Regions from separate parts of the Chromohalobacter sp. HP20-39 genome, predicted to be linked through region 2. Evidence: riboswitches for the same ligand, from Rfam matches in the RefSeq annotation. Region 2 holds a riboswitch; each other region holds the start of a gene.
The links. A riboswitch is a leader RNA that binds a small molecule or an ion and turns the genes downstream of it on or off. The one in region 2 is predicted to bind thiamine pyrophosphate.
Positions count from the first base shown of each region.

Region 1 (7,161 bases), on a different contig from region 2:
GCGCTTCGTGCTCGACTACTACCGGCTGACTGCCGACAAGCGTCTGTTGTTCGGCGGCGGCGCCAACTACTCGGGACGCAATTCGGAGGACATTGCCGGCGAGCTGCGCCCGCGCCTTGAAGGCACCTTCCCTCAGTTGAAGAACATCGCCATCGATTTCCAGTGGCAAGGCATGGCGGGCATCGTCATCAACCGCATTCCTCAACTCGGCAAGCTCTCGAACAACGTCTACTACGCCCAGGGCTATTCCGGCCACGGCATAGCAACATCGCACATCGTCGGCGAGATCATGGCCAATGCCGTTTCCGGCACGCTCGAGGAGTTCGATGCCTTCGCTGGCGTTCGACACATCCGCATCCCGCTCGACGACCGGCTTGGCAATGCACTGCTCGCGGCCGGCATGTGGTACTACCAATTACTCGAAAAACTGAAATAGCGGCGCTTTTGCGCCCGACAATTCGGCTTCCCGTCATTCACGAAGGCACAACAACAACTCCGCTGAGGTGAGACACGATGGAATATGACAATCCCCTTGTCCTGCTGCCCACGGCAATCGTTTTGATACTCGCGCTGTGGACACGACGCGCTCTCGAACCCCTGGTGCTGGGGGCCTTCATCGGTACCTTGATGATCGACCCCGGCAATGCCTTGAGCAGCCTCACCGAGGATCTGCTCACGGTCATGACCAACGAGGATGTCGCCTGGGTCATCATGGTCTGCGGCCTGATGGGCAGTATCATCGCGCTGCTGCTCAAGTCCGGCTCCTCCCGGGCATTCGCCGACAAGCTGATGCGATACACGACCAACAAGCCCCGCGCGCTGCTGGGCTGCTGGATCATGGGCATCATCCTGTTCGTCGACGACTACCTGAACTCCCTGGCCGTCGGCACCTCGATGCGCAAGGTCACCGACCGCTTCAAGACGTCCCGGGAAATGCTGGCCTACGTGGTCGACTCGACGGCGGCGCCCATCAGCGTGCTGATCCCGATCTCGACCTGGGCGGTCTTCTTCGGCGCCTTGCTCGAGAGCAACGGCGTGGCGGAGGATGGCCAGGGGGTGTGGACCTACATCCAGGCTATTCCCTTCATGTTCTACCCGTGGGTCGCGGTGATCCTGGTGCCGCTTTTCATCTTCCGCTGGATTCCTGCCTTCGGCCCGATGAAGAAGGCCGAGCAGCGTGCCGAAAAGCAAGGGCAGTGCGTGCCTCCCGGCGCTGAACACATCGATGACGAGATTGCCCACCTCGAAGCGGACACCCATGCGAAAGGCAGCATCTGGTCCTTTCTGTTGCCCATGGCGTCGTTGGCCTTCTTTACCTGGTGGTTCGATCTCGATTTCCTGATGGGCATCTTCGTGACCCTGGCCGGGATGATCGTGGCCTTCATCGGGTTCAAGAAGCTGTCGCCCAGCGAGACGTTCGATAACATTCTGGAAGGCTTCAAGTCGATGCTGGATGCACTGGCGGTGCTGGTCGCTGCTTTCCTGTTCAATGAGGTCAATACGTCGCTAGGGCTCGCCGACTATGTCATCACCACGGTCGAGCCACTGGTCAGCGCGCAAATGCTGCCGTTCGTCATCTTTACCGTGATGGGCTTCGTCTCCTTCGCCACCGGGTCCAACTGGGGCGTGTTCGTGATCATCCTGCCGATCGTCGCCGTGCTGGGCCAGAATCTGGGGGCCGACATGACCCTGGTGATCGGCGCCACGCTCTCCGCCAGCACCTTCGGCAGCCACGCGTGCTTCTACTCCGATGCCACGGTGCTGACCGCTCAAGCTAGCGGCTGCACACCGTTCCAGCATGCCTTTACCCAGCTGCCTTATGCGGCCCTGGCGGGCTGTATTGCCGCCGCAGGCTACCTGGTATTGGGGTATATGTGATGACTGATTCTAGAAAGTACGCCATGCACGACGATGCGTGTTGCAATTTCTGGGCCTCTACGCTCGCCGAGCAGCCGACATCGCGCCCGCGCCTGTCCGGGAAGGTACAGGCCGACGTCGTCATCGTCGGCGCCGGCTTCACCGGGCTGTGGACTGCCTATTACCTGAAGCGGCTTGCCCCCGCGCTGGAGATCGTCGTGCTCGAGGCGGAACGCGTCGGCCATGGCGCCTCCGGGCGCAACGGTGGTTGGGTGGTAGGCAATCTGGCCGGCCTGGAGCGGCATATCGGGGGCTTGCCACTGCAAGAGCGGCGCGAGTGTTGTGGCGTGGTCGCCGATAACGTCGACGAGATCGGCCGGGTGCTCGCACGCGAGGGGATCGCCGCCGATTTCAACAAGGGCGGCGCGATCTATGCGGCAGCGCGCTACCGGGATCAGATCGCCATCCAGCGCGATTACCTCCACCACCTCCATGAACTCGGCCATAGCGAGGAGGATTGCCACTGGCTCGATGCCGAACAATTGGCGGAGAAGGCCCGCTTTCGCGACGGCTACGGTGGTATCTACCATCGTCAAGTCGCCACGCTGAACCCGGCCAAGCTGGTGGCGGGCCTGGCTGAGCTCGTCGAACGTCTCGGCGTCACGATCCACGAGCACAGCCGCGCCACTTACCTGGGTCGACACGAAGTGAGCACTCACGAGGGGAGCGTCGAGGCACCGACGGTCGTGTGTGCCACCGAGGGTTACGCCGATCGCTTTCATGACTTCAAGCGCCATGTGATTCCGGTGCAGAGTCTGGTGATCGCCACCGAGCCGCTTTCAGATGCCACGTGGCAAGCGGTCGGGATGTCCGAACGCCTCGCCTTCTCCGACGCCAGCCGGTTGATCAATTACGGTCATCGCACCGCCGACGGGCGCATCGTTTTCGGCGCCCGCGGCAACTATCGTCTCGGCGCCCGGCCCAAGGCCGGCCAGGCCATCGGCGACGAGGCGATTCGTATGCGGCGGGATCTGCTGGTCGATCTTCTGCCCGCGCTGGAAGGGGTCAGGATCGACTACGGCTGGGGCGGCTCGCTGGGCTTGTCGCGCAATTTCCGACCACATGCGATTTTCGACCATAACAGCGGTCTTGCCACGGCCGGCGGCTATGCCGGTGAAGGCGTGGCCGCCTCGCATTTATTCGGGCGTACATTAGCGGACATGATCCTGGGCCGCGATACCCACCTGGCGCGGATGCCGTGGGCCTTTACCAACGCGAGTCATCGGCAGTTGATCAAACGCTGGGAAGCCGAGCCGTTGCGCTGGCTCGCCGCACAAGCGATCACCTACAGCTACGCTGGAGAAGAGTCATTGATGCGTCGTGGCAAGTCGGTACCGCTGCTCAAGCGATCACTCAAGCGGGTGAACGATTACTTCGCCTCGATCATCGAATGATCGCCGAGCTGCTATCCAACCCCCTTGCGCTGCACGATGACTTCGAGACCCATGAGATCGAGTACATCCAGAACTTTCTGGAGCTGCAGCGTCGGTTTACCCCGCTCCAGGTCAACGATGAAGCGATTTCCGGTGCCGGCCAGCCCGGCCAAGTCGGTCTGTAGCAATGATTGTTCGGCACGCGCCTGGCGTACCAGCTTGCCGAGGTCTTCGCTGTGACGAATGCGGTCGCCAAATGTTTTGGATGGGGGGGAGTCGGCCATTTACGTTCCTGATCTATAATTACCGTTCGGTAAGTGTAGCGTCATATATCGTGACTTTCAGCATTATAATTACTGAGCGGTAATTTATGACGCCACGAGAGGCTTGATGGCCGGTTAGTGACCGAACGGTAATTTTTAGTGGCTTTACGCTTGTCAATCTCCCACGCGCCGGAAGGAGAATAGCTCGGCCAGTGAGTGCTCTCGGCCTTCGATCAGGGCGCGTAGCAGGTCGGCGCCTATCATGCTGTAGCTGATGCCGTTGCCACCGTAGGCCATGGCGAAGTGGATGCGATCACCGTATTGCGGGTGAGGGCCGAAGAAGGGCAGGCCATCATCGGTTTCGGCAAAGGTGCCGCCCCAGGAAAACGTGGGATTGAGTGATAGATGAGGGAATAGCGTTTCCACTTGCTCGATCAAGGTTTCAGCCTTTTGGCCTACGCGTTGATCACGCTTGGCGGGGATATCGATATCGTCGTCCTCGCCACCGACCATTAGCCGGCCATCGCCGGTGGTGCGCATGTAGAGGTAAGGGCGCGCGGATTCCCAGACCAGTGTCGAGGCGAGTTCGCCCAGCACGTCTGCTGCGATGGGGTCGGTGATAAAGGCATAACTGCTGCGGTTGATGGCGACGTTGTCATCGAGCCAGGTTTGCGCTTCATAGCCTGCGGCGACGATGAGATGCTGACAGGCGAGTGAGTGGCCGCTGGTAGTGGTGAGCGTGACGCCGCGTGCGTGCGGCGTGACGTTGTCGACTTCGGTGCGGTCATACACCCGTCCGCCCGCATCGAGTACGCGGTCGAGCAGTTTGTAGGCCATACGGTAAGGGTCGAGGCGCGCGGCGAGATGCGTCAGGATCGCCCCGGGAGCGCTGAAGCTGAAGCGTTCCGAGATGGCTTCCTGGGGTAGCCAATCGGCGGCAAAGCCGTACCGACGGCGCATCTTCCATTCGCGATAGAGACTATCGACATCGCTTTCGTCGCTGGCGTAATACAGGCTGCTTTGCATGGCGAAATCGACATCGCCGAGAGCGTCGGCTAGGCCCTTGAGGCGTTCGATGGCCTGTGCGCAAGCGCGATAGGCCAGCACGGCATCGGCCTCGCCGTAGCGTGCGGCAAGATCGGTCATGTGGGTATCGATCTCGTATTGAATCAGCGCGGTGCTGGCCGCCGAACTGCCCCAGCCCACATCACGGCGCTCCAGCACGATGACATCATGTCCATGCTGAGCCAATTCATCGGCGATCAAGGCGCCGGTGATACCGCCCCCGATGATGGCGACCTCGCAGGTCAAGTCCTGGTCGAGCTTGGGAAAGGCCTGTAGCAGTCCGTTCTTGACTGCCCAGAAAGGATAGCCGCTTTTGAGGTCCATACAGGCTCCGTGAGCAAGGAAAGGCGATCCTCGTAAGATAGACGCGAATGACGTGGTGGGTTGGACTATCGCTGTATTACGCAAAGTTGGCGCCTTCTCTCGCCCGAGCACGAGAGGAAAATCTTTCTATCTCATGAGAAAGCATGGTTTAGCTTGGCAGCCATCTGGGCCACTTCGACCACATCAAGGCTTAACGCCAACTCCTGGCTCTTTAGACCTTCTATCGGCATCCAGCGTGCCTCCAGAGCATCATCGCCGGCAACGGGGTCGCCAGAAATCCATTGGCACAAGACCGCTATAAGCACAAAGTGCTGTTTAATTATTCCGGCGTCATCCCAGGCGCTGAGCGATATTAGAACGCTCCTGCTGTGATTTCGCCTCGTGTGCCTCAGGACTGACCCTCTCCCGTGCGGTTGTTGAAAAAACAACCTCCGGTTGGCTAGTGTGTCTAGCGTGCTTGACGGGGTGCCGGACGACCGGCTGAGAGGTGCAAGGCCCATGGGCCTGGCTAGTGCATCGACCCGTTGAACCTGATCCGGGGAATGCCTGCGTATGCAGGCGGGTACTGGCGTAGGGAATCAAGCGAGTCAATGACAACACACCCGCTTACCTCTCCTGGTCTCCGGATCCTCTACTTGCCAACGACCGGAGACGATCATGGGCTATAGTTTCAACGATCTAAAAAACGCGTGCGCGGCCGATTGGCAGGCGTACATCCAGCACGATTTCGTGCGCCGATTGGGCGCCGGTACGCTCGAGTCGGACGCTTTTCGCTATTATCTCCAGCAGGACTATCTGTTCATTCAGCATTTTGCGCGGGCGTATGCATTGGCGATCTATAAAAGCCGCAATATGGCAGATCTGCGCCAAGCCTTTGACAGTCTCAAGGCCATCATTGATACCGAGCTGACGCTGCATGTCGACTACTGCCGGCAATGGGGGATCACCGATCATGACTTGGCTCGGTTGCCAGAAGACCGGGCCACCATGGCCTACACGCGCTACGTGCTCGATGCCGGCAACCGGGGCGATTTACTCGACATGCACGTGGCACTCGCTCCGTGTCTGGTGGGTTATGGCGAAATCGCCAATACTCTCAACAGCGACCCCACGACGGTTCGCGATGCCAATCCCTACGATGCCTGGATCGCAATGTACGAAAGCGACGCGTTCCAGAGCGCCATGCGCAGCGAAATCGCATGGCTGGATGAACGACTGGCCGACGTGACCGAGCAGCGCTTTGACGAGCTCGCCGGTGTTTTTCGAGATGCGACCCGTCTTGAAATCGACTTCTGGCAAATGGGGCTCGACTGGCAAGTCAGCCAATAATCAGATCAGTCCATGTCACGGCTCATGTTGGCGATCAGCCCCTTGCGGTCGACGATGCAAGCGCTGCCGGCGCTGTTGAATCAGCATGATACTCCCGATCAGGGCGGCGATGACGCCGGCACTGGCGCCGACGCTCATCGCCCAGCGTGGTCCGGCGTGATCGGCGAGCCAGCCGACGACGGGGGCGCCAAGCGGCGTGCCGCCCATGGTGATCGCCATGCGTAATGCCATTACTCGGCCGCGCATTGTTGGTTCCGTCGAGAGCTGAATCAGTGCGTTGGACGCGGTCATGAAGGTCAGTGCCGCCAGGCCCGTCAGCATCAGGGCGGCGGCGAAGAGGTATGCGTTGGGGGCGAGCGCCGCCAGACCGCAGCAGACACCGAATCCCAGAGTAGAGCAACACAGCAGTCGCATATGCGGGCGCTCGCGCTTGGCGGCCAATAGCGCGCCCGCGACCGAACCGACGGCCAAGGATGAGGTCAGGAAGCCGTACAGGCTCGCTTCGCCGTGAAACGCCTTCACCGACATGGTGGAAATATAGACCGCGAAGTTGAAGCCGAAGGTGCCGATCATGAAGAGCATCAGCAAGATGGCTTTCAACTCGGGGCGCCGCCAGACATAACGGAAGCCTTCCGTCAGTCCGCCGGCGTTATGCCTTGGCCGAGCGACGGGGAGCAGTTCGTCGAGCCGCAGTAGACATAGCGACCCGAGCACGGCGGCGAATGAGGCCGCATTGATCATGAAGACCCAGCCGCTGCCGACGGCGGCGATCAACAATCCGGCAACGGCGGGGCCGATCATCCGTGCAGCGTTGAAGGAGGTCGAATTGAGGGCCACTGCGTTGGAGAGATGCTTTTCGCCGACCAGGTCGTTGACGAAGGTCTGACGAG
Region 1 is NZ_JAWHTP010000005.1:168,595-175,755, forward strand. Features, by position in the region: gene RVY79_RS12260 (FAD-binding oxidoreductase) at 1-436, shown strand, start outside; gene RVY79_RS12265 (Na+/H+ antiporter NhaC family protein) at 514-1,878, shown strand; gene RVY79_RS12270 (FAD-binding oxidoreductase) at 1,878-3,311, shown strand; gene RVY79_RS12275 (helix-turn-helix transcriptional regulator) at 3,323-3,574, opposite strand; gene RVY79_RS12280 (FAD-dependent oxidoreductase) at 3,728-4,942, opposite strand; TPP riboswitch at 5,394-5,517, shown strand; gene tenA (thiaminase II) at 5,600-6,271, shown strand; gene RVY79_RS12290 (MFS transporter) at 6,287-7,161, opposite strand, start outside.
Region 1: linked by a shared signal. The riboswitch ahead of tenA (thiaminase II) and the one ahead of thiC (phosphomethylpyrimidine synthase ThiC) in region 2 are both predicted to bind thiamine pyrophosphate.

Region 2 (7,161 bases):
TCAGTATCAATGGGAATACAAGCGCTTTCGCAAGACCCGCCAGGAAGCTGCCAAGCGGCCCGATTTCAAGCGCTATCGACTCTACTAGGCGTCAGGGCGAATCGTTGATTGTTGTCTACACTGCTCCAGAGGATTTCTCGAGGAGTCGTGCATGATCGTTCACCACGCTACCCAGACGCTGAAACGAAGCGCCCCAGCGCTTGCGAGCCTATGGCTGAGCGCCATGTTGATCGTCTCCGGCCAGGCCCAAGCGCTGACGTCAGTGGAGGTTGCCGGCAATGCTGAACGGGCCAATGTGCCCGATGGTGCCACGCTCGATAAACGAGTCTCGTTGCGCGCGCCCCGCTTGATCAGTTTCGGCCCCGAAGGCGAAATGTTCATCGGCTCCCGGGCAGGGCGCCTGTATCGCCTGCAACCGCCTTATGATCGAGTCGATGCGGAGATCCCGCTGTCCGGTTACCCGCACAGCGCCGTGGTGCATGAAGGCTACTTGTACGTAGCGACCACCGATCGTCTCTATCGCACTGCGTATTCGCCGGGACAGGACGTCACAGAGATGGATTTCGAGGGCGTCGCCGACTTGCCCGGCGGGGGTGGCCACGCCTCGCGCTCGCTATCCGTGGGACCCGATGGCAGGCTCTATGTCGCGCTCGGCATTCAAGGCAACTGCTCGGCGCAACGCATCACCATGGACACGGCTTTCGAGGACCGGCGAGGCGGGGTAATGGCGCTCGATTCCTCGCGCGAGACGCCTGAATGGACGCCCTACGTCAGCGGACTGCGCAACCCCATCGGCATGGCCTGGAGCCCCGAAGGGACGCTGTATCTCAACAACAACGGCCCCGACCACTGGGGCTACGAGGTGCCGCCGGAATTACTGGTACGCGCCGAGACCGACAGCTTCCACGGCATGCCGTGGTATCAATGGAATGAGGGCGAGTGGCAACGCGATGAATGCATCGACTCGGCGCCGCCCGCCGGGCGTGACACGCTCGCGCCACCAGTGGCGACGTTTGCCGCTCGTAGCGCTCCCATCGGCCTGACCTTTCTGCCTGATGACAATCCCTGGCAGGTGGATATGGTCACCGCCATCCATGGCAGCTGGGCCACGCAAACAGCCGGGGGTCGCACTACCCGCCGGCCGCCAAAGATCGTCGGCATTAGACTCGAGGACGACGGCCGCCAGGGACAGGTGATCGACCTGGTCAGCGGTTTCCAGGCGGAGAATGGCGAACGCTGGGCGCGCCCCGCCGGTATCGCCTACCGCGACGGCGCGCTTTATTTCACCGCCGACGAAGGCGATACCGGGTTGTATCGCCTGACGCCCTGATCCGAGAAATCCTAGCGCTTGTCCAGATGCGCCTGGCGCGCGGCGACCTCGGCGAGCCCCGACCAATCCTTGTCGCCATCGCCGTTGGCGAGGGCGTCGAGTAGACGGTCGCGGACCGCGCTGCCCAATGGCAAGGCGACGCTTTGCTCATCACCCGCGCTCAAGGCCAGCCCGACATCCTTGTGACCCAGACGCATCGTGAACCCGGCGGGTTCGAAGCGCGCTTCGGCGATCATCTTGCCGTAGCCCTGATAAGCCGGCGAGGCGAACAACGTATTGGTGACGATATCCAGAAAATCGCTGGCCTCGATGCCGTACGCGCGCGTTAGTGTCGAAGCCTCGGCCATCGATTCGATGGCACTGGCGAGCATGAAATTGGCGGCGATCTTCGCCACATTGGCACGCTCGGGTGATTCACCCAACGGCCAGACAGCCTGACCCATGGCGTCGAGCACGGGTCTGACCCGCTCGAGTTGTGCCGGGTCGCCGGCAGCGATGATATTGAGCTTGCCCGCCGCCGCGACGTCCGGACGCCCCAGCACCGGCGCGGCGACATAGCCTACGCCCAGGCGTTCGTGAAGCGCCGCCATGCCACGGGCGAAAGCCACCGACACCGTGGCCATGTTGATGTGAACACTGCCCTTCTTCATCGCCTCGATGGCCTTGCTTTCCACCAGCACCTGATGCGCGGCTTGATCGTCGGCCAACATGCTCACCAGCACCTCACATCGCGCCGCGTCGGCCGGTGTCTTGGCGATCTTGGCGCCCTGTTCGGCGAGCGCTTCGGCCGCCTCGGGGGAGCGATTCCATACCGTGACCTCATGCCCCGCCTCGAGTAACTGCTGCGCCATGCCACGCCCCATGGCGCCCAGGCCAATGAATCCAACTTTCATGTTCAACGCTCCTTTGCTTTGTTTTCCCTGGGACATTAGCACGCAAACGAGGATTTGACGTCCCTCTGGTCCGTACATCGCACAGGGATTTCATTCGGGCAATACCTTGCTAGACTCTAGACGACAGCTTGACGGGGTGCCGGTGGAACCGGCTGAGATCGTCCTGCGCTCGCCATCAAGGCGGACGCCACGACGGATCCCGACGAACCTGATCCGGCTAGTACCGGCGTAGGGATCAAGCGGGGGCGCAACACCTGAAGATGCATTCACCGTTGCTCACCTCTCCCGCCTACGCTGTGCGCCGGCCTGACTTGCGTCATGACCTGGAGCACATATGACATCACCGCAATTTCTTTCCGACACCGCCCGCGTCGACGAGGCCGCCATTCAGGCGCTACCCGGCTCGCGCAAGATATACGTGGAAGGCTCACGTGCGGACATCCGTGTGCCCTTTCGCGAGATATCGCTATCGCCGACCCGCACCTCCGGCCAGGATGAGAAAAACCCGCCGTTGCTGGTCTACGACACCTCAGGTCCCTACACCGATCCTGAGGCGAAAATCGACCTGCGCAAGGGGCTCCCCGAGTTACGCCGCCGTTGGATCGATACGCGTGGCGACACCGAATGCCTCGACGGCCCTACTTCCGAATACGGTCGGCGCCGCGCCAACGACCCCATGCTCGCCCCGTTACGCTTCGAGCTGACCCGCACACCGCGACGCGCCAAATCGGGTAACAACGTGACCCAGCTACACTACGCTCGACAGGGCATCATCACACCCGAGATGGAGTTCATCGCCATCCGCGAGAATCAGCGCCGCCAGGCCCTCTCTACAGCGTACTCAGGCAACCAGGAAGTCGAGCGCATCCTCGGCCAGCAGCATCCCGGTCAAGGCTTCGGCGCACGCCTCCCGGAGGAGATTACTCCGGAGTTCGTGCGCGATGAGGTGGCCGCAGGGCGGGCGATCATCCCCTGCAACATCAACCATCCGGAAACCGAACCGATGATCATCGGCCGCAACTTCCTGGTGAAAATCAACGGTAACCTGGGCAACTCGGCAGTGAGTTCGGCCATCGAGGACGAGGTCGACAAGATGACCTGGGGCATCCGTTGGGGCGCGGACACCATCATGGACCTGTCCACCGGCGCCAACATTCACGAAACCCGTGAGTGGATCATCCGCAACGCCCCGGTGCCCATCGGCACCGTGCCCATCTACCAAGCCCTTGAGAAGGTCGGCGGCGTCGCCGAAGATCTGACCTGGGAGATTTTCCGCGACACTCTGATCGAACAGGCCGAACAGGGTGTGGATTACTTCACCATTCATGCCGGTGTCTTGCTGCGCTACGTGCCGCTCACCGCCGAGCGCGTCACCGGTATCGTTTCCCGAGGCGGCTCGATCATGGCCAAATGGTGTCTCTACCACCATGAAGAGAGTTTCCTCTACACCCATTTCGAGGATATCTGCGAGATCTGTAAGCGCTATGACGTGGCGTTCTCGCTGGGCGATGGCCTACGCCCCGGCTCGGTGGCCGACGCCAACGACGCAGCCCAGTTCGCCGAACTCGAAACCCTGGGCGAGTTGACCAAAATTGCCTGGAAGCACGACGTTCAGGTGATGATCGAAGGGCCCGGCCACGTACCGATGCAATTGATCAAGGAGAACATGGATAAGCAGCTCTCGGAGTGCGACGAGGCCCCCTTCTACACCCTAGGTCCTCTGACCACCGACATTGCGCCGGGCTATGACCACATCACCTCCGGTATCGGCGCGGCGATGATCGGCTGGTACGGCTGCGCCATGCTCTGCTATGTCACGCCCAAGGAGCACCTCGGTCTGCCCAACAAGGACGACGTCAAGACCGGCATCATCACTTACAAGATCGCCGCGCATGCCGCCGACCTGGCCAAGGGGCATCCGGCCGCCCAGCGCCGCGACAACGCGCTGTCCAAAGCGCGTTTCGAATTCCGCTGGGAGGATCAGTTCAACCTGGGGCTCGACCCGGATACCGCGCGGGAATACCACGACGAGACACTACCCAAGGATTCCGCCAAGGTCGCGCATTTTTGCTCGATGTGCGGGCCCAAGTTCTGCTCGATGAAGATCAGCCATGAGGTTCGCGACTCTTTCTTGAACAACGGGGCCAGCTTGAAGGACGAGGCCAGGGACAACGACCTCGAGGGCGACGTGGAGGCGGCCATGAAAGGTATGGAGGAGCAGGCCGTGAAGTTCCGCCGCGAGGGGGCCGAACTCTACCGGAAGGTGTGATCGTCGGGGCGCGCTGGTCCAGCCCACACAGCAAGGAGAACGCTCATTGAGCGTTCTCCTTTTTTACCGCGTTTTGCCGTACCTGGCAGCGAGTCCCTGTTCAGACACCGGCCGACGAGCCGGCGAGTGTCTGCGTCGGCGTCTGTGTCTTCGACGTCTTGGCATCGGGCCGGGCACGCATCAGGCGCAACGCATTCAGCGTGACCAACACGGTCGCCCCGGTGTCGGCGAGGATCGCCAGCCACAGCCCGGTGATTCCCAGTACCGTAGTAATCAGGAAAACCGCCTTCAGGCCCAGCGCGATGGTGATGTTTTGACGGATGTTGGCCATGGTATCGCGGGCCAGACCGATCATCGCCGCGACGTCGCCCACCCGGTTGCGCAGCAACGCGCCATCGGCGGTCTCCAGCGCTACATCGGTCCCCGAGCCCATTGCCACACCGACGTGTGCCGTGGCCAGTGCCGGGGCATCGTTGATACCGTCGCCGACCATCATCACGCGCTCGCGCTCGGTGAATTCGCGGATCATGGTGACCTTGTCATCGGGCAGCAGCCCGGCACGATACTCGAGGCCGATGGTATCGGCGATCGCCGCGGCGGTACGCGGGTTGTCGCCGGTCAGCATCACCGAGCGCACTCCCATCGCCGACAGCGCGCGCACCCCCGCCGTGGCATCCTCACGGGGCTCGTCGCGCAGCGCGATCAGGCCCGTCGCCGTGTCGCCGTCGATTACCACAACGGTGGTCTTGCCGGACTCCTCGAGAGCGGCGATGGATGCCGCCAGGGACTCGGGAAGCACCCCTAGATCAGTGGCATAGCGCGGGGAGACGACAAACGCCCGCCGTGTGTCGATACGCGCCTCGACGCCGTGCCCGGCAATGGCCTTCGCCTCGCTCACCCGGGTCAACGCCAGCCCTTGCTCCTGGGCGCGCTGGAGGATCGCCTCGGCCAGCGGGTGGCTGGACCCCTGCTCGAGACTCGCAGCCAGCGTGACGACGGCATCGGCATCTTTCGTTTCGTCAGCGGGGACGACATCGGTGACTACCGGGCGCCCGGCGGTTAGGGTCCCGGTCTTGTCGAAGGCCACCATGCTGGCCTTGGCGGTCGCCTCGATCACCGCGCCCCCCTTGAGCAGCAGGCCGCGACGTGTGCCCACCGATAGCGCCGAAGCGATCGACGCCGGCACCGAGATCACCAGTGCGCAAGGGCAGCCGATCAACAGCAGCGCCAGCGCACGATAGGTCCATACGCTCCATTCACCGCCGAAGGCCAGCGGTGGAACGAGGGCGACCAGCAGAGCCACTCCCACCACGGCCGGCATGTAGATCCGGCTGAAGCGGTCGATGAAGCGCTCGGTGGGCGCGCGAGCTTCCTGAGCCTCCTCGACCAGGCGAATGATTCGGGCGATGGTGTTGTCCTGGGGCGGGCGGGTCACCTGGATACGTAGCACGGCGTCCTGGTTGATCGAGCCTGCGAAGACGTCCTCGTCGGTCGCCTTGCTCTTGGGCACCGATTCACCGGTCACCGGCGATTCATCGATTGCCGAATGCCCCTCGAGGATGCGGCCATCGGCGGGAATGCGATCGCCGGGACGCACCACCACGACCTGGCCGACCGCCAGTCGCGACGCATCGACCGAGCGGGTCTCGCCGGCGTCCGTCTCGAGCAGCGCACTCCTGGGGACCAGATCGGCCAGCGAGCGGATGCCCGCCCGGGCCCGGTCGGCGGCCACGCCCTCAAGGATCTCGCCGATCGAGAACAGAAACACCACCAGCGCCGCCTCCTCCACGGCGCCGATGATCAGCGCACCGCCCGCTGCGATAGTCATCAGCATCTCGATGGTAAACGGCATGCCGACCCGTACGGCGGTCAACGCCCGCCGAGCGATCGGCGCCAACCCTATCAGGCAGGCGACGAGAAAGCCCCAGTACGCCACCGACTCGGTGGTGGCCAGGCGCAGCAGGGTTGCGGCGGCCAGCGCGGCGCCACTCATTAGCACCAACCGCCCCTTGCCGGTGGCATACCAACGCGGGCGCGCCCGTTCATCCGACGCAGCATCATCGTTGTTCGACGCCGCGTCGCGCAGTGTCGCCTCATAGCCCAACTGACGCACCTTGGTCGAGATCGTCTCGGTAGGCGTCTGTGTTTCGTCCAGCGACAGCGACAGTGTCTCGTTCATCACCGACACGCGAATATCGTCGACGCCGGGCAGACGCTCCACTGCGCCGCGAATCTTCGCGGCACAGCTTGGGCAATCCATGCCCCCCACCGACCAGACCCACTGGCCCTCACCAGGGACTGCGGCGTTCTCGTCCGCCTCGTGATCATGCCCCGCACAGCAGCCACCGTCATGGTCGTGGTCGTGGTCGTGGTCGTGGTCGTGGTCGTGGTCGTGGTCGTGGTCGTGGTCGTGGTCGTGGTCGTGGTCATGATGATTGGAAGTCGAATGTCGCATACTGTCGTACCTTTCGATGACTTTTCTCCATCTTAAAGTCTGGAGTTCACTTCAAGGTCAAGCAGCAATTATCAGTGCCTTCACATTGTTCGCTAATTGGGCTCATCTCACCGTTCGCCTTTTCTTTCTGCTGCTGATAAAAAGTAAGCCTCTCGACTAGGAGTACCTGATGCTGTCTTCCTATCGCCCTTGGATGAACTATTTGTTCGCGCTG
Region 2 is NZ_JAWHTP010000004.1:77,953-85,113, reverse strand. Features, by position in the region: gene RVY79_RS09985 (lysophospholipid acyltransferase family protein) at 1-88, shown strand, start outside; gene RVY79_RS09980 (sugar dehydrogenase) at 152-1,330, shown strand; gene RVY79_RS09975 (NAD(P)-dependent oxidoreductase) at 1,342-2,259, opposite strand; TPP riboswitch at 2,346-2,475, shown strand; gene thiC (phosphomethylpyrimidine synthase ThiC) at 2,558-4,492, shown strand; gene RVY79_RS09965 (heavy metal translocating P-type ATPase) at 4,593-6,947, opposite strand; gene lnt (apolipoprotein N-acyltransferase) at 7,117-7,161, shown strand, end outside.

Region 3 (7,161 bases), on a different contig from region 2:
GCGCGATGTTCTATACTCGCTGGCACGGGTTCGCCGAGCCTCTGCTCCAACTTTGGCGTGGATAAACGCTCGCGACGCAAAAGGCCCGCACCTCTCGAGGTGCGGGCCTTCGCCAAACAGGCGGCGTAGCGCCCTATGCCGAATCAATCGTCGGACATGAAGCCGAGGATAGACAGCAGACTGACAAAAATATTGTAAATCGAGACGAACAAGGTGATGGTCGCCAAGATGTAGTTGGTTTCACCGGCGCGATGGATGATCTCGCTGGTCTGATACAGGATCGCAGCTGAAGAGAACAGCACAAAACCAGCTGATACGGCCAGCGCGAGTGCAGTGATGTTGAAGATCATCGCCGCGACCATGGCCAGCACCAGCACGATCGCTCCGGCGATCATGAAGTTACCCAAGAAGCTGAAATCTTTGCGGGTAATCAAGGCCACGGCCGACAGCCCGATGAACGTCGCGCCCGTCATCCCCAGCGCGGTCATCACCAACTGCGCCCCATTGGGAAGTGACAGGTAGAGGTTCAGCATCGGTCCCAGCGTGAAGCCCATGAAACCGGTGAAGGCAAAGATCGACAGGATGCCCGCCGCCGAATTCGCGGTCTTGTGAACCAGGAACATCAAACCATACGCGCCGATCAGGAAGATGAAGATGTTCATCTGCCCGACCCCCATCGCCATCGATGTGCCCGCCGTCACTGCGGAGAACAACAGCGTCATGGCCAGGAGCATATAGGTGTTACGCAACACCTTGTTGGTACTTATTGCCGATTGCGTCTGCTGACCGGCAACCTGAGAAGTACGATATGCCATGGGATTTCTCTCCTCGGTGGCGCTGAAAACATTTGTAAGACCTAGGATGCCCCGCTTGAGTTCCCACTGCAAGGTGGATATTCAACGCCCCACCATTGTTTTAACTCATTGAAAGCACAAAAAGTCTTGACGACTCGTTGAATGCTGGTAGTATACACCGCCGTAAGCCGGAGGGATGGCAGAGCGGTTGAATGCACCGGTCTTGAAAACCGGCGAAGGTTTGCGCCTTCCCAGGGTTCGAATCCCTGTCCCTCCGCCATTACATCTTAACGCCCTGAGATTTCAGTAACTTACTGGTCTCGGGGCGTTTTCGTTTTGGATGTTACATCGCATGGTTACAGCCGCGACGATTCGATACCGCTCAGCAGAGTGCGGGCTTCGATGAGCGTTAGCCTCCCCGTCGTGAAGGCGCCGGTATCGATGTAGTGGACGTTCCCCAGCCACATGGGGCGCTCCACGATGGTGTGCCCCACCACCACGGCATCGATGCCGCTGACTGGCGTCCCGTCGCCACGCCGAATGCGCATCCTTCCCCAAAGAAGATCCTGCGAAGGCGTTGCGACATCATTCCAGTCCGAGGGTGGTTCGGCGTGAACGATCCCGAGACGCTTGCCCGCGACTAATACTTCGCGCGCATAGGGCATGCATGGCAAGGCCTGCTGGAGCATCGTCTGCGCCTCGCCCAACCCCGCCTCCAGAGCCCAGGTTCCGCCGTTGATCATCCAAGCGTCGCGGGCTTTCAGACTGCCTCTTTCCTCGCCCAGCAACGCGTCATACGCCAGCATTTCGTGATTGCCACGCACCGCGTAGAACCAAGGTTCGAGGGCGAGGGACAAACACCCGAGGCTATCGGCGCCACGATCGATCAGGTCCCCGACACTGAACAGCCTATCTCGTCGGCGATCGAAACCGACCGCGTTCAACCTGTCATGTAACAACGCCAGTTGGCCGTGTATATCACCGACGATGAAATCGCGGCCGCGCTCATTGGGACCGTGCCGTTGAATCATGCAAACGGCTCCTTATCAACCAACGGAAACACCACACGAATCGCTTAAATATCACGAAAGGTTGGCTTTGCAGAACGCCGAGCAACGTCACGCGCCCCCCCGCCTTCCAGCTCCAGCGCCTTCGCCAGCAACTCATCGACGCTAGCACGCGGATGCGCACCGGCCATTTCGACGCTCTCGAAATCACTCGCCTCGCATTCCGGGCACTTTGCTTCCAGCGGCCGCCGTGTTGCCTTGATGAATACTTCGACCTGACAAGCGCGACAGCGATAGAGGCGCCTATGGGGCATGGACATGACAAACTCCGCAGGACAAAACAATCTACCTAGCATAGAACAGGATATCGCGCTGTGCGCTATTGCATTCAAGTGCCTGACTCAGTGATAAAGCCGCAACCCGACTCGCGTCACCCGATTACCTTCCACCGCATTGACGACCCAGTGAAAGCCGTGCCAATCGACATCGTCCCCCACCACAGGATGACCACCGACGCGCAGCGAGACGAACTCACCCAAGGTCATGTGCTGCTCACCGGCACTCAATGTCAGGCCATAGGCATCCGCCACATCGCTCATGACGGCTTCCCCGTCCAACGTGAAGGTGCCGAAGAAAGCACGCTCACGCTTGAGCGTGGCATCTCCGTTGAACAAGCGATTGAGTGCTGGCAGGTCCTCGCTACGCCCGATGACGCAAATGACATCACCCAGCTTCAACCGCGTACTGCCCTTGGCATGCAGCATGGTGTGCTTGCGAAACAGGCCGGAAATCAAGGCGCCCGACGGGAAGCGCAGCAAGCGAATGGGCACGTCCTCGAGCGCTTCGTTCTCGACCTTATAGACGAACATTTCATAATCGTTTTCCGGCAACACTCCTAGCGGACCGCGGCGATTGGGCGTCGTGCCGGCCGGCACCTCGACCCGCATCCAGCGCGCCACCCGCGCCAGGGAGGCCCCCTGCATCAACAATGACATCAGCACGACGAAGAAGGCGACGTTGAAATACAGCGTCGCATTCTCGACCCCGGCGATCACCGGAAAGATGGCCAGTACGATGGGCACCGCCCCACGCAGCCCCACCCAGGAAATGAAACCGAGCTCCCGCCAACGGAAGTTGAAGAATGGCTTGAGCGAAACCAGAACGGCCAACGGGCGCGCCACGAAAATCAGGCCCAACGCCAAGGCGGCACCCGGTATGGCGTAATCGATCATTTCGCTGGGCGTCACCAACAGCCCCAGCACCAAGAAAAGCCCGATCTGACTCAGCCACGCCAAGCCATCGTGGACCGGCAGAATATGCGTGAGATGCCGCCCAGGCTGGTTGCCGATCATCAAGCCCGCTAGATAAATCGCCAAGAAGCCACTGCCACCGGCCGCGCTGGTCAAGCCGAAGATGAAAAAGCCCGACGCCAGCGCCAGCAGCGAATAGAGCCCCGACGCCAGGTCTAGCCAGCGCAGCAACTTGGCAGCCAGCCAGCCACCCCCGACCCCGAACAGCAAGCCCAACCCGAACTGCGAGACGAACGTTACCAGGGTGTGCACGACACCGCTGGCACCGTTTACCAGCACTTCGGCCAGAGTGATAGTCAAGAAGATCGCCATCGGATCGTTAGTGCCCGACTCGATCTCCAGCGTCGCCCCCACCCGCTCGTTGAGCGTCACGCCCTGCCCGCTGAGCATCGAAAATACTGCAGCGGCATCCGTCGACCCGACAATGGCACCCACCAGCAAGCCTTCCACCAAGGAAAGGTTGAATATCCAGGTCGCCAACAGGCCAACGAGCCCGCTGGTCACGAAGACTCCCAGTGTCGCCAGGCACAGCGCCGGCTTGAGACCCACGCGGAACGTCTTGAGCCGCGTGCGCAAGCCACCATCGAGGAGGATCATCGCCAGCGCCAGGTGTCCAATCAGGTAGGCCAGCGAATAGTCATCGAACTCGATGCCCAGCACACCTTCCTCGCCGGCCATCATGCCCAACCCCAGGAACAACACCAGCAGCGGCACGCCGATGCGTGACGAAACACGGCTCGCCACGATACTCAGCGCGATTAGAAATCCCGAAAACAAAAAAAGGCTGTTGATGGTATCCACGACTAACGACTATCTCCCTGAATTCAAGGACCTAGTATGCCATGTCCCGGTGCATCATGCTGTCACCTACATCAACCAATGTGGATGCGATTGCACGACACGCCAATCTATATCGCCCTGCAATCGCATGGCCCAGATCAGCGCCCGCATCCCCTGGCGATATGTGCCCAGCGCGACATCCGGCGACTGTCGCCGGTAGCCGGTGACGAAGGCATCCCGTTCGGCAGGCTCCGTGATCAACAGCTCGGCCACACACAAATCAAACTCGAGCGGCGCCCACACCAGTGCCTCCCAGTCACTCCATAACCATCCGGTAGCGCCATACAGGAATTGATCGGCACGCAAATCGGGCAGACACCACACGGCGCGCGACGGGATGGGGAAATCAGGCAGTGCCTGCCAATCGGCACAGCCAGGATGGTGTTTTAAAAAATCGCGCGCGCGTCGCGGCCATTGCGATAGCGGCCAGACCGTTTCCAGAGGATGCCCCCAGCCCGAGACGGTTTCGCGATGCAGGTAGCCCAACTGGCTACCCAACAGTTCGGCGAAGACTTCTCCCATTCGCGCCGACACGCCCTCGCTCCAGGGCAAACTCCAGAGCGGCGTCTGATGCAATGCGCCCAGATACGTCAAGGGTAATGGCGGCAACGGCAAATACGTCGGCAAGGCCCCCACCAGTCGCGTTATTGCCTCAGGGCAACGCCAGCGATCGAAACCGAAGAGCCGATTGACCCCCTGCCAGAACGGATCCTGGGCGGGATGCGTTCGCGCCAGCTTGAGCAGTTGCGGCGCCTCATCGCGCGTTCGCCACAACCAGTTGGCGCTGTCATCCCAGGCCAATGGCAACGGGGCAAGAGCATGACCGGTAAAGACCTCGACGCGATGCGTCAGTGCGGGATCGGGATACATGCGTGCTCCTGGCTGCCCAAGCGATAGCGAGGCGACCACCCAGCACGTCTGGGCAGTCGCCGTCGCATCAGGATACAATAACCCTCTCTGGATAGGGGTGCCCATCAAGGAATGGGCTGAGAGCGCCACACGCAACCCTGGAACCTGATCCGGTTAACACCGGCGGAGGAAAGACCAGAGCGTGCCGTCGGCACGTCCTTCGCCCCATTCATGGAGCCTTGATGACGTCCCTCGGTTTTTCGCTGTCCCAGGCGAGGCTCGCCTTTTCGGGGCAATGGCTGTTCGATGGCCTTGCAGCCGACTTTACCCCTGGTAGCTGGACGGGGCTGCTCGGCCGCAGCGGCAGCGGCAAGAGCTCCTTGCTGCGCATGATCGCTGCCCTCCCGATCCCCGACACCCATGACTTGACCCTCACCACCACCGATAAGCGCCCATTGGCCGGCCGCTTGGCATGGATGGCTCAGCAAGACCAGTTACTTCCCTGGCGCAAGGTCATCGACAACGTCCTGCTCGGCCCCGCGCTGCGCGGTCGCCCCACGGCGGCGCAACATCAACGCGCCCAGGACCTGCTCGGCGACGTCGGTCTCGGCGACAAAGCCGAGCAGTGGCCCAAGACGTTATCCGGGGGGGAGCGTCAACGCGTCGCGCTGGCCCGCACGCTCTTCGAAGACGCCCCCGTAGTCTTGATGGACGAACCGTTTTCTGCCGTCGACGCGATCACTCGCCTGGAACTTCATGAGCTAGCCGCGCGCCTGCTGGCCGGTCGCACCGTATTATTGGTCACGCACGACCCGCTCGAAGCCCTGCGCCTGAGCGATCGCATCCTGATACTCAGCGGTCAGCCGGCATCGTTGAGCGACTTCGACGTCCCCGGCGGACAACGCCCCCGTGCCCTCGAGGCGCCCGATGTCCAGCGCATGCAATCGCAGTTGGTGAATCGTCTCCACGCGCCGCATGGCAATATCGGTGAGGGTGTCGTATGAGTATACTCAAGCGTTTCTGGCCCGCCCTATTGGGGATCATCACCCTACTCGGCCTCTGGCAGTTACTCGTCATCGTCACTGGCGTTCCCGACTATATCCTTCCCGCGCCGCTGACCGTCGTGCAAGCGTTCGCGGCGCACCAGCAACTGTTATGGCATCATGCCGGTATCACGGTCATCGAAATCGTCGCGGGGCTGCTCATCGGATTCATGAGCGGGCTCGGCACGGCCCTGGCCTTGGCTCGTTTTCATGGCTTGCGGCGCACTTTGCTACCAATCTTGTTGATCAGCCAAGCCGTGCCCTTGTTCGCCCTGGCCCCTATTCTCATGCTATGGCTGGGGTATGGCATGACTGCGAAAATCGTCATGGCCACGCTGATCATTTATTTCCCGGTCGCCTCGACATGCTACGACGGCCTGCGCCAGACGCCACAAGGGTGGCTGGACCTGGCCCAGACACTGGGGGCCAACCGTCGACGGCAATTGTTGCGCATTCAGTTGCCCGCCGCCTTGCCATCACTGGCCTCCGGCATGCGCATGGCCGCCAGTGCCGCCCCCATCGGGGCGGTGATCGGCGAATGGGTCGGCTCCAGCCAAGGCCTAGGCTACTTGATGCTCAATGCCAACGCGCGCATGCAGGTCGATCTGATGTTTGCCGCCCTGCTGATCCTCATCACCTTCGGGGTGGCGCTCTACTTTACTACCGATGCGGTGATGCGGCGCCTCATGCCTTGGCATGACGACCGCACCGGCACCACCAACTGACAACGATCATCCGGGGTAGCACCCGCCATCGCATGGCAATGCCCCACACACCGCCTTTTACGGCGATAACGATAACGCCCGCCACACTCAATGGGCGGAGATCCGCAGGAGAACATCACATGCTACGTTTGACTCGACGCCTCATGGGAGCTTGCCTTGCGCTGATGTTGATCATACCCGGCTCGACTTGGGCCGCAGATGACGACAGCACTTCGGAGACGACTTCCCTGAAGGTCATGCTCGACTGGTACACCAACCCGACGCACGCCCCCCTGGTCATCGCCCAGCAACGCGGCTTCTTCGAGCGACATGGGCTCGATGTGGAGCTAATCTCGCCGGCCGACCCTAGTGTCCCCCCCAAGCTGGTCGCCGCCGGCAAGGTGGACTTGGCACTCAGCTACCAGCCTCAGTTGCATCTACAGGTAGACCAAGGCTTGCCGTTGGTACGCGTGGGCACGCTGATCGCGACACCGCTCAATGTCACGCTGGTACGTGCCGACAGCGATATCGAGAGCATGAAAGACCTGGCCGGCAAGACCATTGGCTACTCGGTGGGCGGCGTCGAGAAAGTACTGCTCAATACCATGCTCGAG
Region 3 is NZ_JAWHTP010000003.1:530,879-538,039, reverse strand. Features, by position in the region: gene RVY79_RS09210 (Bax inhibitor-1/YccA family protein) at 144-815, opposite strand; tRNA gene RVY79_RS09205 (tRNA-Ser) at 985-1,074, shown strand; gene RVY79_RS09200 (metallophosphoesterase) at 1,151-1,825, opposite strand; gene RVY79_RS09195 (hypothetical protein) at 1,870-2,121, opposite strand; gene RVY79_RS09190 (potassium/proton antiporter) at 2,203-3,912, opposite strand; gene RVY79_RS09185 (hypothetical protein) at 3,979-4,821, opposite strand; TPP riboswitch at 4,905-5,009, shown strand; gene RVY79_RS09180 (ABC transporter ATP-binding protein) at 5,043-5,804, shown strand; gene RVY79_RS09175 (ABC transporter permease) at 5,801-6,568, shown strand; gene RVY79_RS09170 (ABC transporter substrate-binding protein) at 6,688-7,161, shown strand, end outside.
Region 3: linked by a shared signal. The riboswitch ahead of RVY79_RS09180 (ABC transporter ATP-binding protein) and the one ahead of thiC (phosphomethylpyrimidine synthase ThiC) in region 2 are both predicted to bind thiamine pyrophosphate.